3 regions of the Cerasibacillus sp. genome follow, and region 2 is predicted to be linked to each of the others. Evidence: riboswitches for the same ligand, from Rfam matches in the RefSeq annotation. Region 2 holds a riboswitch; each other region holds the start of a gene.
The links. Region 2 has a riboswitch for thiamine pyrophosphate ahead of tenA (thiaminase II). Riboswitches for the same ligand answer to the same signal wherever they lie in the genome.

Region 1 (6,683 bases), on a different contig from region 2:
TCTTGTATTACAAGGTCATTTTTTAAATATATACCTTGCAATGCAATATAGCAAAAAGGAGGTGATGTACTTGTCGTCGACGCAAATGCTGAAAGGGATTATTGATGGGTGTGTCTTGGCAATCATTAAAGACAAAGAAGTTTATGGATATGAGCTTGCTGAGAAACTTGAAGCCTATGGGTTTGAATCGTTTAGTGAGGGAACGATTTACCCAATGCTTATGCGGATGCAGCGCGAGGAACTTGTAACAGCAACATTTAAAAAATCAACCGCCGGACCTCGCCGAAAGTATTATTCGCTCACACAAAAGGGAGAAGAAGAACTTCAGCAGTTTATCTATCGGTGGAAACAATTACAGCAAAGTGTCAATCAAGTGCTTCGTTTCGAATCAGATGATTAACTAACAATAACAAATAAGGAGTTGAAACAAATGACAAATCCGCAACTATCCAAGAAGAGTAATAAGTTTTTAGAAGACTTACGTGCTTATTTATTTGCAAAGGGAAAGAAGTTCGAGGAAATTAAAGAGATTACGAATGAACTAGAAATGCACTTACTAGAGGCTGAGAAAAATGGAAAACCGATTGAAAAAATTGTCGGAAACTCACCTGCCGAATATATGGAAATGATTTCAAAGGAAATGGACATCGATGTTTCTGGGTGGTTTAAATATATTTTACTGATCATCATCGGCTCTTTTACATTTAAAATTTTCAGCGATGTATCAAAAGGTGAACTGGCCTATTCGGTCTTTGAAATTGTTGGTCATATCGCTGATAGTATTCTATTTATTATTCTATTATTTGCAGCTGTGAAGTTCATATCAAAGAGACAGTTAAGTGATACTAAAGCGATTCTCATTGTCACTCCAATTATTCTTATTGAGATGGGGATTTTCGTAGGCATTATTTACTTTAATAATCGAATTGATTCTCCGATGATTCATTTCGGCGAAACAGGCACGTGGCTTGCAGTCGCACTTTCTGCCATTCTAATAATCGGTATGACTCTATGGGCGAAGACAAGTGTGCTCGTTGTTGTTTTACTATTACTCTTCTTACCAGATTATTTATTAAGTTTTACATCGTTACAGCTAGAAATGCAACTCATCATTAGTCTTCTCATCACATACGGTGGAATTGCTCTTTATCTTTGGCTTGTTTTTCCCAAAGAAAAATAAAAAACTCGCATGACAATCCTTCTTATTTACCCGTAAAAGAATGTCATGCCAGTTATATGAAAGGAATAAAACCAGATGGCTCTTACCCGGGAGTCATCGTGGTTTTATTTTTGAATTTAAGACATCCACTTAGGTGGAATGTTTTTATCCCAGTAGATTTCACCAATATCATGATGTGTTTCAAATTGATCGTCACTTAAATGATAATGGAAATTAAACCAATAACCTTCTAATGGACGATTTTCACGGCGAACATGAAAGCGTACAAGATCTGATTGATTCCTCACATCATACACATTAAAAATACGCTCTCCAAACCCATGAGCTGGTTCTTCAGTAATCGCATAGTAAGCTAGTTCATCCTCATCAGCTCTATCAATAACCGCTTCTATGACATCTTCAATAACTGGTAATATGTCCGTTGTAAACTCATCTTCTACACGATCAATCATGCGCGGACCAAATTTCATGAAGGCTTGTTCTTTCGCACCTTCTGTCAGGTGTTCAAGATAAGTTTCTCTTGCCGTCGGTCTATCTTCCAGAGTCGGTTGACTCCGCCGCTCATCTCGTATCTCATGCTCAACAACGGCTACCGCTGATTGTTGTTCATCGATATTTGATTTTTCCGAAATGGCGTCTTTACTTTCATCAGCATCTAATGTTAATGCAATTGGGGGAATGTAAAGCCCCAAAGTCATGACTGCTACGAAAGCAACGACTATCTTACGCAACCATAGTTTCATAGAATTACCCTCTTTACATTGGACTATGTGTCATGGTGCCTGTTCTGTTATGATAATATCATTTTAACATGAACAATGCTTAGCGTCTATATAACGAAGTGCTCTTCACATTATTTTTAAAAAACCCCGGACAGCTTTCGTCCAGGGTAAATATTTTATACTAAGTAGCCCATTTTCTTCGCTTCAAACTCTAGTTCCTCCCTAAACTTAGGATGTGCAATGCGAATTAATTCTTTCGTACGTTCGCGAATTGTTTTTCCACGTAAGCGAGCCACACCGTATTCAGTTACAATATAGTCGACATCATTTTTCGAAGTTGTCACAGGTGTTCCTGGCAGTAAAGTCGGAACAATTTTTGAAATGGTATCTTTTTTTACACTTGAATGTAATGTTAAAATACCCTTTGAATTTTCAGCGAGATGTGAAGCAATTTGGAAGTCAGCTTGCCCACCTGAAGAAGACCAATATGTGCCGCCAATCATCTCTGAGTTCACTTGGCCAAGGAAATCAACTTCAACAGCCGCATTCACTGTGACTAAGTTTTTCATTTTAGACAAATCGACAACATTATTCGTTTTATTGACTGGTAACATATAAATATCTTCATTCTCATGGATAAAATCATATAAACGCTGCGAGCCGAATGCAAATGTAGCTGTTAACTTCCCTTTCTTAAATAGATTATTCTCATTAGTAATGGCGCCTGCTTCATATAGATCAATAATTTTCTCCGGTATCATTTCCGTATGCACAGATAAATTTCGGTGTGATGTCAACTGTTCGATGATCGCATTTGGAATAGAACCGAATCCGATTTGAATGGTATCGCCATCTTCAATGAGCTCTGCTACATATTCACCAATGATTCGGTCTTTTTCTGATACTCTTAAATCAGGTGATGCAGGGATTGGCTCATGATTTTCGATTAATGCGCTTACATCAGAGATATGAACACGATTCTCTCCATATGTACGTGGCATATGTTCATTCACTTCTAAAATAATGTTTTTAGCGTAAGGAAAGACAGTTGCTACATAGTCACAGTTAGTTCCCATTGAAAAATAACCTTCGTCATCCATCGGTGAAACGACTGCCATCGCGACTTGATTATTTGTAAACTGATTTAGTAATTTAGGCATATCGGAAAAGTGGTTTGGTAAAATATCAATTTTTCCTTCTTTGAATGCTTTTCTTTCTGATGCCCCTAAAAAAGTACTAATAATTTGAAGTTTTTCTGGTTCAACATCGATTACATCACGAGTTGAAAACATTTGAATTAAACGGTTTCCTGAGAGGCCTTCATGTGATTCTAATTGTTTCATTAATTTGTAAGGCTCTCCGGCTAATATCGGTGTAATAATGTCGTCTCCAGGCTGAATGAATGAAACCGCTTCCTCGATAGAGCAAAGTTTTTCATTGTATAATTTTTGCAAGTCCATATTGCTTATCCCCCTTTTTGAATTAAGTTACCCTAACCTCTTAGATCATTCTGAACTATTCATTGCTGAAGTGTTAAAATGTTAATAATCTTAGCGACAATTCATGCTATACAACAGCAAAAACAGCATCTGTATATACTTTACAAAATAAAATGTTATCTGTCATCCATATTGAATTTTTTGTCGAAGAATGTTGAATTTTACAATGAAGTGAACTATGACATTTAATTGAAAAATGATATAACGAACCAAATAACATGAAAAAACAAGGTATAATAATAAGTGAGAGATACACAAAAAGAAGGAGGAAATTCATATGTTTGACTTAAAGCCATTTAAAAGAAAAGATGACGAGCTGGATTTATTCGAACGCATGTTAAAGTCCTTCAATGAAGTATTTGATCGAGAAGGAATTGCACCATTAAATGGGAATTTCAATTCTTTTCGTACTGATGTCAGAGAAACGGAAGATGCTTATTATGTGGAAGCGGAACTTCCAGGATTTGACAAAAATGATATTACCATTCAAGTAGACGATAATTATTTAACAATTCATGCGAAACGTGAGGAAGAAGAAGAAACGAAAGATAAGCAAGATAAAATTATTCGTCAAGAGCGTCACTACGGAGAGTTTATTCGACGCTTTTATGTCGATAATATTGATGAAGATAAAATTAAAGCTAAATTAAAACGAGGCGTCTTAAAAATAAAACTACCTAAATTAGATCCGAAAACGCCAGAATCAAGACGAATTGATATTCTTTAATCATATTTAAACCATGCCAAAACTATAGGTGGCATGGTTTTTTTGCTTTTAAAACGGACATATATTTGTTATGATGGGATGGAAATGAATAATGAAGTGACCACAAGGGGAGCTTTTCGCTGAGATTGAACGTTCATGCGTTCTAACCCTTCGAACCTGTCTAGTTAGTACTAACGTAGGGATGTGGTGAAATAATGCGGAATGAAGGTATGTATGAGTATGCCATCTTTCCTATTTCACGATGTCTCCCTCAGTGGTACACCATTAGAGGAGGCATTTTTTTATGAAACGATTTGATTTAGAAACATTATTAGAGATAGCGATTTTCGCTGGATTTGCGATGGTACTCGATTTATTCCCATCATTTAAACCAAATCCATCGATTTCCATCTCATTTGCTATGGTCCCGATTTTTATTATTGCTTTTCGCAGAGGCTTTCTTGCCGCGACGATATCCGGGTTTTTATGGGGGGTTTTGCAAATTGCAACAGGTGATGCCTGGATTTTAACCCCTACACAAGCATTTATTGAATACTTTATTGCCTTTACATGTATCGGATTTGCCGGGCTGTTTTCAGGTATAATTAAAAGTAGTTTAAAAGATAAAAAAATGGGGACAGCAATTGTATGGATTGTCGTTGCAACATTTGTCGGTGGTGCAGCTCGTTATTTCTGGCATTTTGTTGCCGGTGTCATCTTCTTTAAAAAGTACGCCATTGAAGCAGGAAAAACACCTGTCATCTTCTCGTTAACGATGAACGGGATTACGTTCCTTGGCGCTTCGGTTCTTTGTGCCATTATATTAGTCTTACTGATTAAAAAAGCACCACAACTAGTTACAGTAGCATCTCAGAGAAGACAACAAGCCGCATAATATTTCATTAAGGTGGGAAAAATCTCCCACCTTTTTTTTGCAATTAATAAGACAGATTGATAATTATTTTTCATTGAAGTATATTGACAATCGCATTTAATCAGGATACTATTGGTAATGATATTTTTGAATTATCCAAAAGATTTATAGTGATCACTAGAAAAAGCTTGAGGGTGAAAAATGAGTCAACCGTCAATGAAATTTTATACAAATCGACATATGAATATCGCCGGCTCTGTTAAGGTAACAACAAATATTTTAAAAGTATACCGTCCAAATCAGCGTCCCATTTCTATCAATTTAACACTACTTCATCAACAAGGAAGTAAATTTAAAGAAAGCCTCTCGCGAAATCTAGCATCATAACATCAAACAACTTCATTCGATTTTTTTTACCCTATCAATAATTAATTTCCTAAACTTATTTAAATATGAACGGGTTTGTCCAAGAATGATTTCCAAGGCAAACTCATTTTTTTATTTTCTTAAGGAGTTGAAGAACAAGTGCATACACTCTATTCTAGAGGTATGATCAAGAAAATGAGGGATTCTTATGCGTATAAGATTAATATTAATTTTTATACTAATGATCATTTTGAATGGCTGTGCTGATTCATTACAAAAGCCGAGTGGGCTCGATTTTTCAGCTACCAATCATTCAGAACATCATACAGCTTTACAAATAAAACCGAGTTTTACAATTACTAAAGCGGACGATCAACCTAAAAAACACCATGAAGATAAAATTGAAACTAAACCAAAGCGGGAAGAAACGTCACAACAAACCGTCGTAAAAGAGAAAAACGATGCAGACGCTCTGCCAGTGCAGGAATCAAAACAAACGACTAAAAAAACAGAAACAAAACAAGGCAATTTGCCAACTAAACAAGTACAACAAAATCAAACAGCACAAAAGAAAACAAAAAAACCGAAGCAGACGCCACGAAACGAACAAAAAAATGATACCAAATCAGATGATAGCATTGGAACTGTGACAATGGTCATCAAAATTTCAAATGACAATATCCCGTTAGCTCATACAAATGTCACTATTTATAAAAATGATACTGCCTTAGATGCTTTATTACATATCACAAAGGACAGAAATATTCAACGTGATATATCTGGAAAGGGATCGACCGCTTATATTAGGGGCATTGCTAACGTCTATGAAATGGACCACGGACCTGGAAGTGGTTGGATGTTCCGAGTTAATGGTGTATTTGCCCACCAAAGTGCCGGGGCGATTAAAGTGTCGCCTGGGGATCATATTGAGTGGCTCTACACGAAAGACTTAGGCAAAGATATTGGCGCCCGGTGAGACTTACCACTTGACTATGCTTGAAGACCAAGACTTTTGGCAAAACGAGTTAATAAGGTTGAAAGGAGTATTGAACGTGAGTGAACAAGGCTTTTTAAGCATCCATCCTATTGTTCAATTAATGTACTATATCTTAATTGGCGTGATGCTGTTTCAAATAAATCATCCCGTATTCCTATTAACCACCTTCCTATTATTAATTTGGATTGTCTGGCAACAAGATGAGGGAAAATCCATTAAAAAGCGGCTATCTAGTATCCTTTTATTGATGGGGGTTATGATTTTATTAAATCCGCTTTTTGTCTCACGAGGTAGCCATATCTTGTTTTATCTTGGGAACCGACAAATAACGCTTGAAGC
Region 2 (6,683 bases):
GAGGGTTTGGTGCAGATGTTTTCGGTAATATACGTTCTTTTTTAAAGGTTTCGTAAATCTCATCTGGTGTAATGTCAACCCCGTCTTGATAAATTTTATCGCCTAAGTTTATACGAAGAGGCTGTAGATGAACGTCGTACCGTTCCAGTAGTGCGGTGCTTAAATCACAAGTACTGTCAGCACTGAGAATAATTTTTGACATATGTATTCAACCTCTCTGATTTTAGTACACTGTATTTACTATTACCGTTATTCTATCAAGAGTGCACAAAGACATTCAAACATTTGATATTTCCATAAACATTTTAAAAATACCGATTCCACAACTAATCATTTGCTTGTAACAACATGGTAGATTGCTATTTCATAAAGGAAGCCGACAACGAATATTTAATGATTTTACTAATTCCAATTGCACCTGATTAACAAGATTGATTGTGAAGCGGCTATTTTTCGGACGGACATTTCCATTACAATCGATACCGTTTCACAACGATACAGCATTATTAGATAGGAGAATTAATGTTTAAATGTCAGATTTAATTTTCGTTTCTCATCATCTGTAAACACGCGTGAACGTGTTAAAAATCGCTTCCCTTCTGGTCCCTCTAATGAGAACATTCCACCACGCCCATCAACAACATCGATAATTAATTGCGTATGCTGCCAATATTCATATTGATCTTTTGCCATATAAAACGGCGCGCACCCTATTTTTCCTAATAAAACGTCCGCATCTCCAACGCGAAATTCATCACGTGGATAACACATCGGTGAGCTGCCATCACAGCAACCACCAGATTGATGAAACATTAATGGACCATGCCTTTCTTTTAGAAAACCAATTAACTTTAACGCTTTTTCCGTGGCAACAACGCGTTTTATCATTTTATATCATCCTTTTTCTTTTTGTCGCTTACAATTGTTGTGCCATCAGTGAAGTAACACTCCTTAATCTGTTTTTATGATATGCATTTAGAACATTAACAAGAAATACTTCAGCCGCAAGCGATAGATAATATACTGCGGGTACTTGAGAAACGTGTTTGAACGGTACTGTACTCGCTGATGAGCCTGCCATGAGTATTTAAGCATACTTCTCATGCGGTTTGGTATTCCTGGCAGACTCGTATGACATACATGAAACATTTTCAATACTGTTGTACCCGCTTAAAGACTTATCTAAGCATACTTAATCTACATTCCTTACGAATTGATATCCACAGGTGATATGCAATCGTTCTCAAAATGAAGACCAATAGTCAAATTAAAATAACCCCGTCGGTTCTTCACTATAACTGATAAGCAAGTTTTTCGTTTGTTGATAGTGGCTAAGCATAATTAAATGGTTTTCGCGTCCGATGCCTGATTTTTTATAGCCACCGAATGCGGCATGAGCTGGATATTGATGATACGTATTCGTCCACACACGGCCTGCTTGAATCCCACGCCCGAAACGATAGGCTTTATTAATATTTCGCGTCCAGACACCAGCACCGAGGCCATATAATGTGTCGTTCGCGATATCCATCGCTGAGTTTTCATCTTTAAACGTTGTGACAGATAGAACCGGGCCAAAAATCTCCTCTTGAAAAATCCGCATGTTATTATGCCCTTTAAAGATGGTCGGTTTGACATAATAGCCGCCACTTAGTTCACCTGCTAATTCATTCCTACTTCCACCAACTAATACTTCTGCGCCTTCTTCTTTTCCAATTTCCAAATAGGACATGATTTTTTCCATTTGTTCCATCGACGCTTGTGCACCCATCATTGTTTCGGTATCTAATGGATGACCGACTTTAATTTCTTTTACTCTTGCAATGGCTTTTTCCATAAAATCATCATAAATTGATTCTTGAATGAGCGCACGTGATGGACACGTACAAACTTCGCCTTGGTTTAACGCGAACATAACGAGTCCTTCGACTGCTTTATCTAAAAATCCGTCATCTTGATCCATCACATCATTGAAGAAAATATTTGGTGATTTGCCACCTAATTCAAGTGTAACTGGAATAATATTTTCGGATGCATATTGCATAATTAACCGACCTGTCGTTGTCTCACCAGTGAACGCCACTTTCGCAATACGACTATTTGTAGCTAAAGGTTTACCAGCTTCTAATCCGAATCCGTTCACTACATTCAGTACACCTGGAGGTAATAAATCACCGATTAACTCTAGAAAAACATGAATCGATGCTGGCGTTTGTTCAGCTGGTTTTAATACAACACAATTCCCCGCTGCGAGTGCTGGTGCAATTTTCCATGTAGCCATTAATAGCGGGAAGTTCCATGGAATAATTTGCCCAACAACACCGAGTGGTTCATGGAAATGATAGGCAACCGTATCATCATCAATTTGACTAATTGAACCTTCTTGGGCTCTAATCGCTCCAGCAAAATAACGGAAATGATCAATAGCTAGTGGTATATCCGCAGCTAATGTTTCCCGCACCGCTTTACCATTATCCCAAGTTTCCGCCACCGCTAACATATCGATGTTTTCTTCGATTCGATCTGCTATTTTGTTTAATATATTTGCCCTTTCAGCTGGTGATGTTTTTCCCCAGGCATCCTTTGCCTTATACGCCACATCCACCGCACGTTCCACATCTTCTTTCGTCGACCTGGCAATCTCACAAAACACCTCACCTGTCACAGGACTGACGTTTTCAAAATAGTTCCCTTTTACCGGTGGGACATATTCACCCCCTATAAAATTGTCATACCGCTCCTTAAACTGCACAACTGAACCTTTCGTATTTGGATTGACATATCTCATAAATAAAGCCTCCTCACATAAACGATTAGGTGTATCATGTCGTTTTCTTATGTAATCACGGGTTGCTATTTAAAAAAACATGATACCCCCTGATAACATGTTTATATTAAGTTTTTGAAAAATATTCATGATTTGACTCTTTTGATGAATATGATAGTCTAAGAGTGAAAGATATTTCGTTTCTACTAGGGGAGCCTGAAAAAGGCTGAGACTAATTAGGTTTAGGACCCTTGGAACCTGATCTGGTTAACACCAGCGGAGGGAAGTGGACGATTCGCCAAGCAATTAGTTGACTAGGTTAGACTCTTTTGGGGGTCTTTCGAGTCAATATTTAACTGCGAAATCACTTTCCTCCTCCAGAATCGGAAACGATAACAAGAGGAGGATTTTTTATGTCATTTTCACAACAATTAAAAGAAGCAACAAAGCACAGTTGGGAATTAAGTTTAAATCATCCATTTGTTCAAGGGATTGTAAAAGGTGATTTACCACTAGAAACATTTCGTTACTATATTTTACAAGACATCTATTATCTAAAGCATTACGGTAAAATTCATGCGTTTGCCGCAGCTCATGCCGATGATTTCGCTGTGTCAGCGATGCTTGCAGAAAAGGCAAAATTAACAGCTGAGGCAGAATTAACGGTTCATAAGCAACATGCGCAAATATTAAATATTACTGAAGAGGATTTGAAAAACTTCAAGCCTGCTCCAACGGCATACGCCTACACATCTCATATGTATCGGGCAGCCTTATCAGGTAGTTTAGCAGAAATTGTCGCCGCCATGTTACCTTGTTATTGGCTCTATGCTGACATCGGTCGTATCAATAAAGACGCCAAACCAAAGGAAGAAATCTATCAAAACTGGTTGGCAACATATGCCAGTGACTGGTTCCAAGAGTCCACACAAGAGCAGATTGACCTACTCGATGAATTAGCATTAGAAGCAAGTGAAAAGGAAAAGGAAAAAATAAAAGACCAATTCATTATCGCCAAAGAATATGAACTCGCCTTTTGGGAAATGTCATATACGTTTGAAAAATGGTTGTCTGAGAAAGACTAGAATTTCCGCAATGAAATTCACCCTCTATCGTGAGGGTGAATTTTTTTGGTTTTGCATCAGGTGGAGTGCCCTACTCATCGCGGGTGAGATCTTTTTCGCGAGTCCGCATTGGTTGCAGCGCTCTACTCGTTGCGGGTGAGACTTTTTTCTAGAGTTCGTATCGGGTGGAAAGCTCTACTCCACACGGATTTCGGTTTTCTTATGAGTTTGTAAGGAGTGGAGGGAGCTACTCCGCACGAATTTTAATTTTCTTATGAAACTGTAAGGAGTGAAAGGATCTACTCCACACAGATTTCGGTTTTCTTATGAAACTGTAAGGAGTAGAAGGCGATACTCCACACAGATTTCGGTTTTCTTATGAAACTGTAAGGAGTGGAGAGCTCTAATCCGCATGGTTTTCAATTTCCTCATGAGATTGTGACGAGTGGAGAGCTCTAATCAGCACGGATTTCGGTTTTCTTTTGAGATTGTAAGGAGTGGAGGGGGCTACTCCACACGGTTTTCAATTTTCTTATGAGTTTGTAAGGAGTGGTGGGGGCTACTCCGCACGGATTTTAGTTTTCTTATGAAACTGTAAGGAGTGAAAGGATCTACTCCACACGGATTTCGGTTTTCTTATGAGTTTGTAAGGAGTGGAAAGCTCTACCCCACACGGTTTTCAATTTTCTTATGAGTTTGTAACGAGTGAAGCGCACTAATCAGCATTTTATTCATCTTTCTAGTCTACTTGTAACCTGTGCTCCGCTTCATGAAGCCAAAATAATAAAATATTCATTGACAATTCCAGGACATCTTTTATAATCGAAGTGAGTAATCACTCATTATATGTGAGGAGGTCATGAAATGGGCATCTCAATAGACGTTAAGAATATTAGTAAGCGTTTTGGCAAAAAAGATGTGTTACAGGATATCGATTTAGAAGTTGCAGATGGTGAAATTTACGGGTTGATTGGTCCCTCGGGTTCTGGAAAAACAACCTTAGTGAAAATGATTGTTGGTATGGATCGGCCTTCTGCTGGAAGTGTTCGTTTGCTTGATAAAAAAGTACCTGACTTAACTGTATTGGAGAATATTGGCTATATGGCTCAGGCCGATGCCCTCTATACAGATTTAACTGGGAGGGAAAACTTACAATTTTTTTCTTCACTTTTTTCACTGAACAAAGCACAACAGAAAGAACGCATTACATATGTCAGTGACCTTGTCAACCTGACGACAGACTTACAGAAAAAGGTATCCACCTACTCTGGTGGGATGAAACGCAGATTATCCCTTGCGATTGCACTCATTCAAGATCCTCAGGTTATAATTTTAGATGAACCGACAGTTGGAATTGATCCAGAATTAAGGCAAACGATTTGGAAAGAATTAATGCGCTTAAAACATAGCGGCAAAACCATCTTACTAACGACACATATCATGGATGAAGCAGAAAAATGCGATCGTCTTTCGATGATACGTGATGGAAAAATCATCACATCTGGGTCACCAAAATCATTAAAATCCCAATATGACACAACGAATTTAGAGGATGTCTTTTTATTTGCGGGGAGGGAAAGTCAATGAGAGTATTCGCTTTAGCAAAAAGAATTGTAATCCAAATGCTTCGGGATAAACGCGCACTTGCTTTAATGATGATTGCACCGTTGTTTATTATCACGATTCTTCATTATTTATTTTCAAATGAAGACGTGACACCACGCGTTGGCGTAAGTCATACGAATGATTCATTTATCGAATACCTAAAAGAACAGGATGTCGATGTCGTTCAATACGATGAAAATATGAAGCTAAAGTCAACGATTGAGGATGATGAACTGGATGCGATGGTCACCATGGAAGATGATAATTATGTTATCATTTTAAAAAATGAACAAACGGGAACATCAAAAGCGATTGAAATGAAAGTGAAGCAATCGATTGCCAGCATACAAAAAGAAAAACAAACGAGTGAGCTCTCTTCCTTTATAGAGGAGATCAAACAAATGGCTCCACAACTTGCACAACTACCAACATTAGCTCCAGAAGACATCCCGGAAGTTGAAAAAGTTTATGTATATGGAGATGAAGAGACAACCTTTTTTGATCAATTGGCACCTATTTTTGTAAGCTTTTTCGTCTTTTTCTTCGTATTTATTATTTCTGGTATCGCTATTTTGCGGGAAAGAACATCTGGCACATTAGAGCGATTAGTTGCAACACCAATTAAGCGGCGTGATATTGTATTTGGTTATATACTCGGTTACGGTTTATTTGCTGTCATTCAAACTTTAATCGTCGTTTTTTATGCTATTCGTGTGCTAGATATTATTTTAATAGGTTCTATTTGGCATGTGATACTGATAAACCTGGTCATTGCTTTTGTCGCATTAACACTTGGTACATTACTTTCAGCTTTTGCTAATTCTGAATTTCAAATGATGCAATTTATTCCGCTCATCATTATCCCGCAAATTTTCTTTGCTGGAATCATACCTGTTGATACAATGGAAAATTGGCTCCAGTTCATTGCAAAATGTATGCCGATGTACTATGCTGGAAATGCCATTGTCGACGTGATGTATAAAGGATTGGGCTTTGAATATATCATAATAGAACTGTTCATTTTACTTGCGTTTGGATTTTCCTTTATGCTCTTAAATATCCTAGCATTAAAAAAATATCGACGTATTTAGTTGGAGGTAACAATGGAGCGTTTTGAATTAATTGTGCAAACACTTTTTGAATCGAATAATCTCACTGAGAAACAAGAGCAAATTTTAAAAGCAGCTGTACAATTATTTTCCGAAAAAGGATATGCTGCCACTTCAACAAGTGAAATCGCTAAACAG
Region 3 (6,683 bases), on a different contig from region 2:
ATAATGACAGTACGTGAATTATCAATAGAGCGAGCTGTTCTGCATGGATTCAAAGATTTATGCTTAACCATGCGGAGTGGAACTATCTACTCTGCATGGATTTGAAAATTTGTTCGTAACCATGCGGAGTGGAACTAACTACTCTGCATGGATTCAAAGATTTATGCTTAACCATGAGGAGTAGAGAACTTTACTCGTTTCCAATTTGGATTTTTTGTATTTTATCATCTAATAGATTTTAACAAATATAAAAAACGTAAAATAGATGTTGAACCAGCTTTTGGATTCCTGAAGGCTAATTTGTCATTCTCTCAATTTTCGGTCAGAGGAAAATCGAAAGTAGAAAATGAATGAGCATTTGCATTAATGGCGGTAGACTTAAGAAGTATACCGCCAAAATTCGAAACAAAAAAGAAATTGCGGAAACAACATTTCAATGTTGATTCCGCAATTTTTCTCATTTAAAACTGGTTTTGTCCCAGCCCCTTTCTCTTATGATTAATTGAGACCTTATTTCTGCATTTTCTCATACACTTTCTTTTTAAAGTGTAAAAATTCCTCTGTTAACAATAGTCCTTCATGGCGTGGACGTGGAAAAGGAATAACGAATTCATGTTTTACGGTCGCTGGACGTTCAGACAAGATGATGATCCGGTCAGAAAGAAAAATCGCTTCTTCAATATTATGCGTCACAAATAAAATTGAGCGGCGATATTCACTCCATACATCCATTAACCACTTCTGCATATCGAGGCGCGTAAATTCATCAAGAGCAGAAAACGGTTCATCAAGACACATGAATTTTTGCGGACTAAGCAATGCACGTATAAAAGAGACACGCTGTTGCATTCCACCTGATAGCTCATATGGATAATGATTTTCATAACCTTTTAGACCCGCACGTTCAATCATTTGCAGAGCTATTTTTTTATCATATGGACCATGAAGTTCAGCACCAAGGACGACATTTTTTAAAATACTTCGCCATGGGAGTAGTGCTGGTGATTGTGGCATATAACTTATCGAACCACGACGTCCATTTATTTTTACTTCATCTAAATAAATGTCTCCATTATCAGGAAGACTAATGCCACCAATTAAACGAAATAATGTGCTTTTACCACTACCAGACGGACCAAGTATTGATACGAATTCGCCATCATTTACTGTTAAGGATAGGTTCTTTAATACAGCATGATTTCCGAATGATTTATTGATTTGTTTAATGACTAAATGACTCATGGGCATTCCCTTCTTCTATTGGTTTCCAACGGACGAGCTTTTTTTCGATATAAACGATAAGACCAAAGAATAATAAACTTAAAATAATCACTAAGAAAATGGCGACAAATACCCGATCTGTCCGAAAAGAAGATGATGCTAGTGTCATATAAACACCAATCCCTTTATTTGCACCTAACCATTCAGAAATAACTGCTCCCATGACACTATAAGTAGCCGATATTTTCAAACCAGAAAAAACAGCTGGTAAAGCATGTGGCCATTCAAGCTTCCTAAAAATTTGTAACTTAGAAGCACCCGCCATTTGCATATAATGGAGCCAATCACGATTCGTCTGTCTAAATCCATCTAACGCAGCAATTGTAATTGGAAAAAAGCAGACAAGTGTAATAATAATTACTTTCGGTAACATCCCGAAACCAAACCAAATAATAAGTAAGGGAGCAGAAACAATGACAGGAATATTTTGCGATATAATGAGTACAGGATAAAAAGCCTCCCGCATAAACGGAATGAGATGCAATGATATAGCGACAACAATTCCGACACTTGAACCGACTAAAAATCCAATAATTGCTAATTGCACGGTTGATGAAATATGTTTAGAATACTGATTCCAACCAGTTAATGCTTCATCCACTATATCGCTCGGTGGTGGTAAGAGCCATGTTGGTATTTCGAATGTTTGACAAGCGACTTCCCAGCCGATGATGAAAAGGATGATGACCAATAATGGTCGCCATCCTTTATTTATTAATTGCTTCATATTATCGATACTTCTCCGTCAATTTATCCATTGAAGCACCACTTGGTTCATATAATATTTTCACTTGTGAAATCACATTCGAACTACCCAGTTCCACCATTTTTTCATTCATACGTTCGACAATCGCTAACAATTCGCTTAAATTACCTTCCATCGTTGTTTCAAGTGGATTCACTTGATATTTAACACCAGATTGTTCAATGACCTCAATAGCTGCATCAACATATGGAATGACATCTTCACCATTTTTCGTCTTTGGTATAATTTGTATACTTATAAGTGCGTTTGCCATGATGGACACCTCTTTTATTTTGGTAAAAATTCATTTGTAAATGCTTTATCACTATCTAATTCTTTATCAAGTAAATCATTTTCCAGCATCCACTCTGCATAGTTTTCCCATACTTCTAGTTTTTGTTCGCCCCAACGCTCAGCATCATCTTGATATTTATCTTTTAGCCACTCTTGGCTAGCTTTTACTAAATCTGCGTCAAGATCTGGTACCGCATCGATTAAAATATTTGCCGCTGCTTCAGGGTCTTCTATCGCAAATTCATATCCTTTAGATACGGCACTTAAAAACTTTTCTACTGTTTCTGGATTTTTTTCAATTTGTTCTTCACTTGTAGCGAGAACAGGTGTGTAATAATCGAGCTTATCCGAGAAATCAGTTAAATAGAGCATGTCTAATTCTTCCTCACGCAATTCAGCTTCAATTCCTGTCCATCCATAGAAGATCCAAGCAAAATCAATATCACGTGTAACAGCAGTGAAATAATCCGCTGTACCGATATTAACGATGTTTAACTTATCAATATTGCCACCGTCTTGTTTCATCAATGTTGATAAGACAGCTTCTTCTACAGGTGAGCCCCAGCCACCATATGTTTTACCTTCAAAATCTTTCGGTGATTTTATATTTTTATCAACCGGTGCGGCAAAACCTGATGTATTATGTTGAATGATTGCTGCAATCGAAACAAGTGGGATATCTTGAACTCTTGCTTCTGTAATACTCTCCTGGTTACTAATTCCAAAATCAGCTTGTCCCGATGCAATCAGTTGGTCAGCTCCAGCTTCACCTGGCAACATAATCTCTACTTCTAAGCCTTCTTCTTGAAAGTAACCTTTTTCCTGAGCGACATATAGACCTGTATGATTTGTATTCGGTGTCCAATCTAAAACAACTTTTACTGCTGTTAATTCATCTTTCTTCTTGTTTGATTCATCAGATGTTTTTTCTTTTGTATCATTATTACCACAAGCTGTCATAATAAGTAATACAGTGATGAGTATAGCTAGTAGTCTCTTCATGTTAATCTCCCTTTTTTCGATTCAGTCGTAGGGAATGATACGAATTCATAAAAAAAGCCCTAGAAAATCTAGGGGCATGAACACATATATAGACATAGTTGTGTCACATGTTCCCTTCGCTGGTATTAACCAGATCAGGTTCAAAGAGTTAGTATCTTACGGATACAATCTCAACCAGCAAAACACTGGTACCCCTACAATGAATCTTTTATTTGTCTTCATCATAACTATGCCATATCGACGATTAAATTTCAAGATGAAGCTTCTTCAATTCATTATACGATCCACGATTTCGCCATTTCTTAGTTCAAATTGGAAATTACCATGTTTTGTCAGTTCTAAATCATGTGTGACAAGGACAATCGTTGCGCCTTTTTTATGGATATCTTGTAAAATAGCCATAATCTGATCACGATTTTTAAGATCTAGGTTTCCTGTTGGTTCGTCACATAATATGAGCTGTGGGTCATTCATCAAGGCCCTAGCAATGGCTGTTCGTTGTTTTTCTCCACCAGATAATTGTGATGGCATATGATTTTTCCTATTCGTAAGGCCAACCATGTCAAGCAATTGTTCCGCCTTTTCTTTGACAACAGCTTTCGATTCGTATGGTAATAAAGGAATCATCACATTCGTAAGCACATCGAACTGATCAAACAGTTGAAAGTCCTGAAAAATATAGCCGATATATTTCCGACGAAAAGAGCGACGTTCTGCTTCAAGTGCTGTCATCGCATCAAGTTCGCCAATTATCACTTGTCCACGATCCGCTTGCTCAATAGCTGATAAAAGTCGCAGTAATGTTGTTTTACCAGAACCGGATGGACCAGTTATCGTAAGCCAACTCCCAGATGCAACGGTAAAATCAATTTCTTTTAAAACGTTAATTGTTTCGACACCTGTTTCATATGATTTATTAACATGATGAAGCTTGATGTCCAATTGTAGCACCTCCTTTTACTTGTGTTCGATGTAATGAATAAATCGAACCGCCAATAGTCACAGCCAAAATGAATAAAAATCCAATGATTCCTGATATAAATGCTATTAGCGTCGTCTCAATAAATATGAACATAATGATAGAGCTTACAATCCACCCGAAACCTATCGATAATCCAGCCCATATAAGCACTTCTTTTATAAAATAGTTTCGGATTGCTTTTTTCTCCCAACCGAGATATAGAAAAAGCTTAATTTCTGACTGACGTGTTTCCCACATACGGCTAAGTGATTGATAGACTGTTGTTAAACTTAACACGTACAATAGGACGATAACAAGGTAAAATAACCCCTCAACTTCGCCATGTACATAAGCACCAAGTCTTGTGAGTGTCGTATTTGCGACCGTTTGTATTAAGAAGAATGGTAGAAAACATGTCAAAAGCGTCATTAAAAACAACTGAATACATGCGGCAATAATGCTTGATTTATAAAAACGAATATTTTGCATAACGACCGTTTTACCTTGTTTCTTAGGATGTCGTATTTTCTTTTTCTGTACGAAGCTGGCTAATAAAAGTAAAAGTAGAAAGATAATACTAATCACAGCTGATAAAATAAGTGGTAACCAGTCATTGATATACATACCATAAACGGTAAAACCAATCATCACGAGAGTAATAGGAATGCCTAACATCGTTATCCATTCTTTATAGCGAACCCGGCGGATAAGTTTTTCTGACCAACCGAGTTGTGCTAGCAATTGTTCATCTCTTTGACGGTCTACAAGTAAATTAGAAAATGAATAACCGACAAATGTAAGTGCTACCAAACCATATAATAAAGTTAAAAGCACTTGAAGCGCATTCCAACTCGATATGACCGTATCTGCTGCTCCTAACGTCGTAAACATTTGAACAACTTTACCAATTCCTTCAACATCAACGGTGAGGTCTTGAAGTGATGCCCCTGCTACAATATCAACCGTAAAACCAGCTTCTTCCCATTCATCTGCTAACTCACGAATAAGTGTTGCCGCTCGTTTATCATAGCCAGTAATTCCGGCAACTTTAACTCGAATCGCGTCAATCGGAGCCTCACCTTTTATTTTCTCCGCCCAATCAATCGAAATCAGTCCGTGTGCAGGTGTCGTTATAAAACTTCCCGGCACAGCTGATGGATGAAGTTTCACTGATGAATCTGTTGCCAAATATGGCATATCACGCCCATAAATACCTAAAGGGGAAGACGCTAACATATCTTGGTTTTCTTCAATTGAAAAGAATCCTACATGAGAAAATTCAAATGCATCATCTTCATTTAGTGGAATATTTGCATCATCAACTTCAAAAAATTCCACTTCTGTCATCTTTCTATAAATCGGCGCGCCATAATTCTCATCGATTCCCATCTGATTAATGCTCAGATTCTTGTTATCTACCATGTTATAAACGACTGGGTCAAGCTGATAGCCAATGCGTTGTCCAAATTTCCTATAAAATCCACTTAAATACCCTTCGCCCTTTCCCGTACCATCATCTGCGACAAGTTTCTTTTCCTTATTAACAAAAAAAGGGTAATCTTCAAAAGGAGAAGGACCATCATGGGCATGAAATACATAGACTTCATTGTTGTGCATACGTTTTTTACGAATATACTCATCCAAAAATTGCTCATAATCGGCAGGCATTTCGACTAATGTACGAATGGCAAGCCCATCCTTATGTTTACTTTTCCACTCTCTTAACTCTTCTTCTGTCGGTTTAAGTAAGTCATCGATTGTCAGTTTAATCGTATTGGGTACCGAGACATCTTTCAAGCTCAGCACTGGGATAGCCAGCTTTCCACTTTTATAAGCCCGATGATTACGAGCCATTCCTTCAAGTAAGCTTAAATCATCATTCACTAATCTCCCTTCCTCTTCTGAATCAATCGCTACTACTTGATGATAAGAAGGTGGAAAAGCAAAAAGTGCCGCAACATGATCGAGATAGTTGTTTCCTACTTCAAAAGATGAAGGATACCAAAGTAAATCTAAATCTTCATCATCGAAGTCATCGATAAAATCATAAACAAAGGTATCTTCGTTATATGTATAAGTATTTAATCCATCACTCGTCTCGTAGTTGACTTCATAGTATTTCAATGTTTCCGTTTTTTCAAGCATCCAGGAACGTAATCTTGCGGTAAACAAGCCAATTGAAGCAACAGGAGCCGCAATATCAACTTGTGGGTGGTTTTTTATTTCTTTCCACTGGTCTATCGTTATACCACCGCTTCCGATTCCAAGATAGTTTTCTTCAATTAAACCAAGTTGCTTTTCGAGATTGGTTCGGGCCTGTGGCGGTCTTATCAAGATATCATATGTGCCCCGAGAAAAGGCCGTAATATCTTGTTTTACTTGTTGTTTTGCATCAGCTAG

Region 1: another riboswitch for thiamine pyrophosphate. It lies ahead of thiT (energy-coupled thiamine transporter ThiT); the one in region 2 lies ahead of tenA (thiaminase II).
Region 3: another riboswitch for thiamine pyrophosphate. It lies ahead of VIG73_RS01695 (ABC transporter substrate-binding protein); the one in region 2 lies ahead of tenA (thiaminase II).

What each region holds. Positions count from the first base shown of each region.
Region 1 covers NZ_DATBTY010000062.1:4,132-10,814, reverse strand. The annotation lists gene VIG73_RS10565 (PadR family transcriptional regulator) at 65-400, shown strand; gene VIG73_RS10560 (HAAS domain-containing protein) at 431-1,180, shown strand; gene VIG73_RS10555 (YpjP family protein) at 1,297-1,923, opposite strand; gene VIG73_RS10550 (acetyl-CoA hydrolase/transferase family protein) at 2,079-3,362, opposite strand; gene VIG73_RS10545 (Hsp20/alpha crystallin family protein) at 3,679-4,128, shown strand; TPP riboswitch at 4,224-4,327, shown strand; gene thiT (energy-coupled thiamine transporter ThiT) at 4,412-5,002, shown strand; gene VIG73_RS10535 (hypothetical protein) at 5,183-5,368, shown strand; gene VIG73_RS10530 (DUF4430 domain-containing protein) at 5,556-6,323, shown strand; gene VIG73_RS10525 (energy-coupling factor transporter transmembrane component T) at 6,400-6,683, shown strand, end outside.
Region 2 covers NZ_DATBTY010000052.1:355-7,037, forward strand. The annotation lists partial or broken gene VIG73_RS09035 (DegV family protein) at 1-202, opposite strand, end outside; gene VIG73_RS09040 (DUF779 domain-containing protein) at 520-888, opposite strand; gene adh (aldehyde dehydrogenase) at 1,268-2,788, opposite strand; TPP riboswitch at 2,966-3,069, shown strand; gene tenA (thiaminase II) at 3,181-3,852, shown strand; gene VIG73_RS09055 (ABC transporter ATP-binding protein) at 4,696-5,418, shown strand; gene VIG73_RS09060 (ABC transporter permease) at 5,415-6,527, shown strand; gene VIG73_RS09065 (TetR/AcrR family transcriptional regulator) at 6,540-6,683, shown strand, end outside.
Region 3 covers NZ_DATBTY010000006.1:95,929-102,611, reverse strand. The annotation lists partial or broken gene VIG73_RS15775 (transposase) at 247-502, shown strand; gene VIG73_RS01710 (ABC transporter ATP-binding protein) at 511-1,242, opposite strand; gene VIG73_RS01705 (ABC transporter permease) at 1,223-2,008, opposite strand; gene VIG73_RS01700 (thiamine-binding protein) at 2,010-2,300, opposite strand; gene VIG73_RS01695 (ABC transporter substrate-binding protein) at 2,315-3,322, opposite strand; TPP riboswitch at 3,417-3,528, opposite strand; gene VIG73_RS01690 (ABC transporter ATP-binding protein) at 3,590-4,264, opposite strand; gene VIG73_RS01685 (hypothetical protein) at 4,239-6,683, opposite strand, start outside.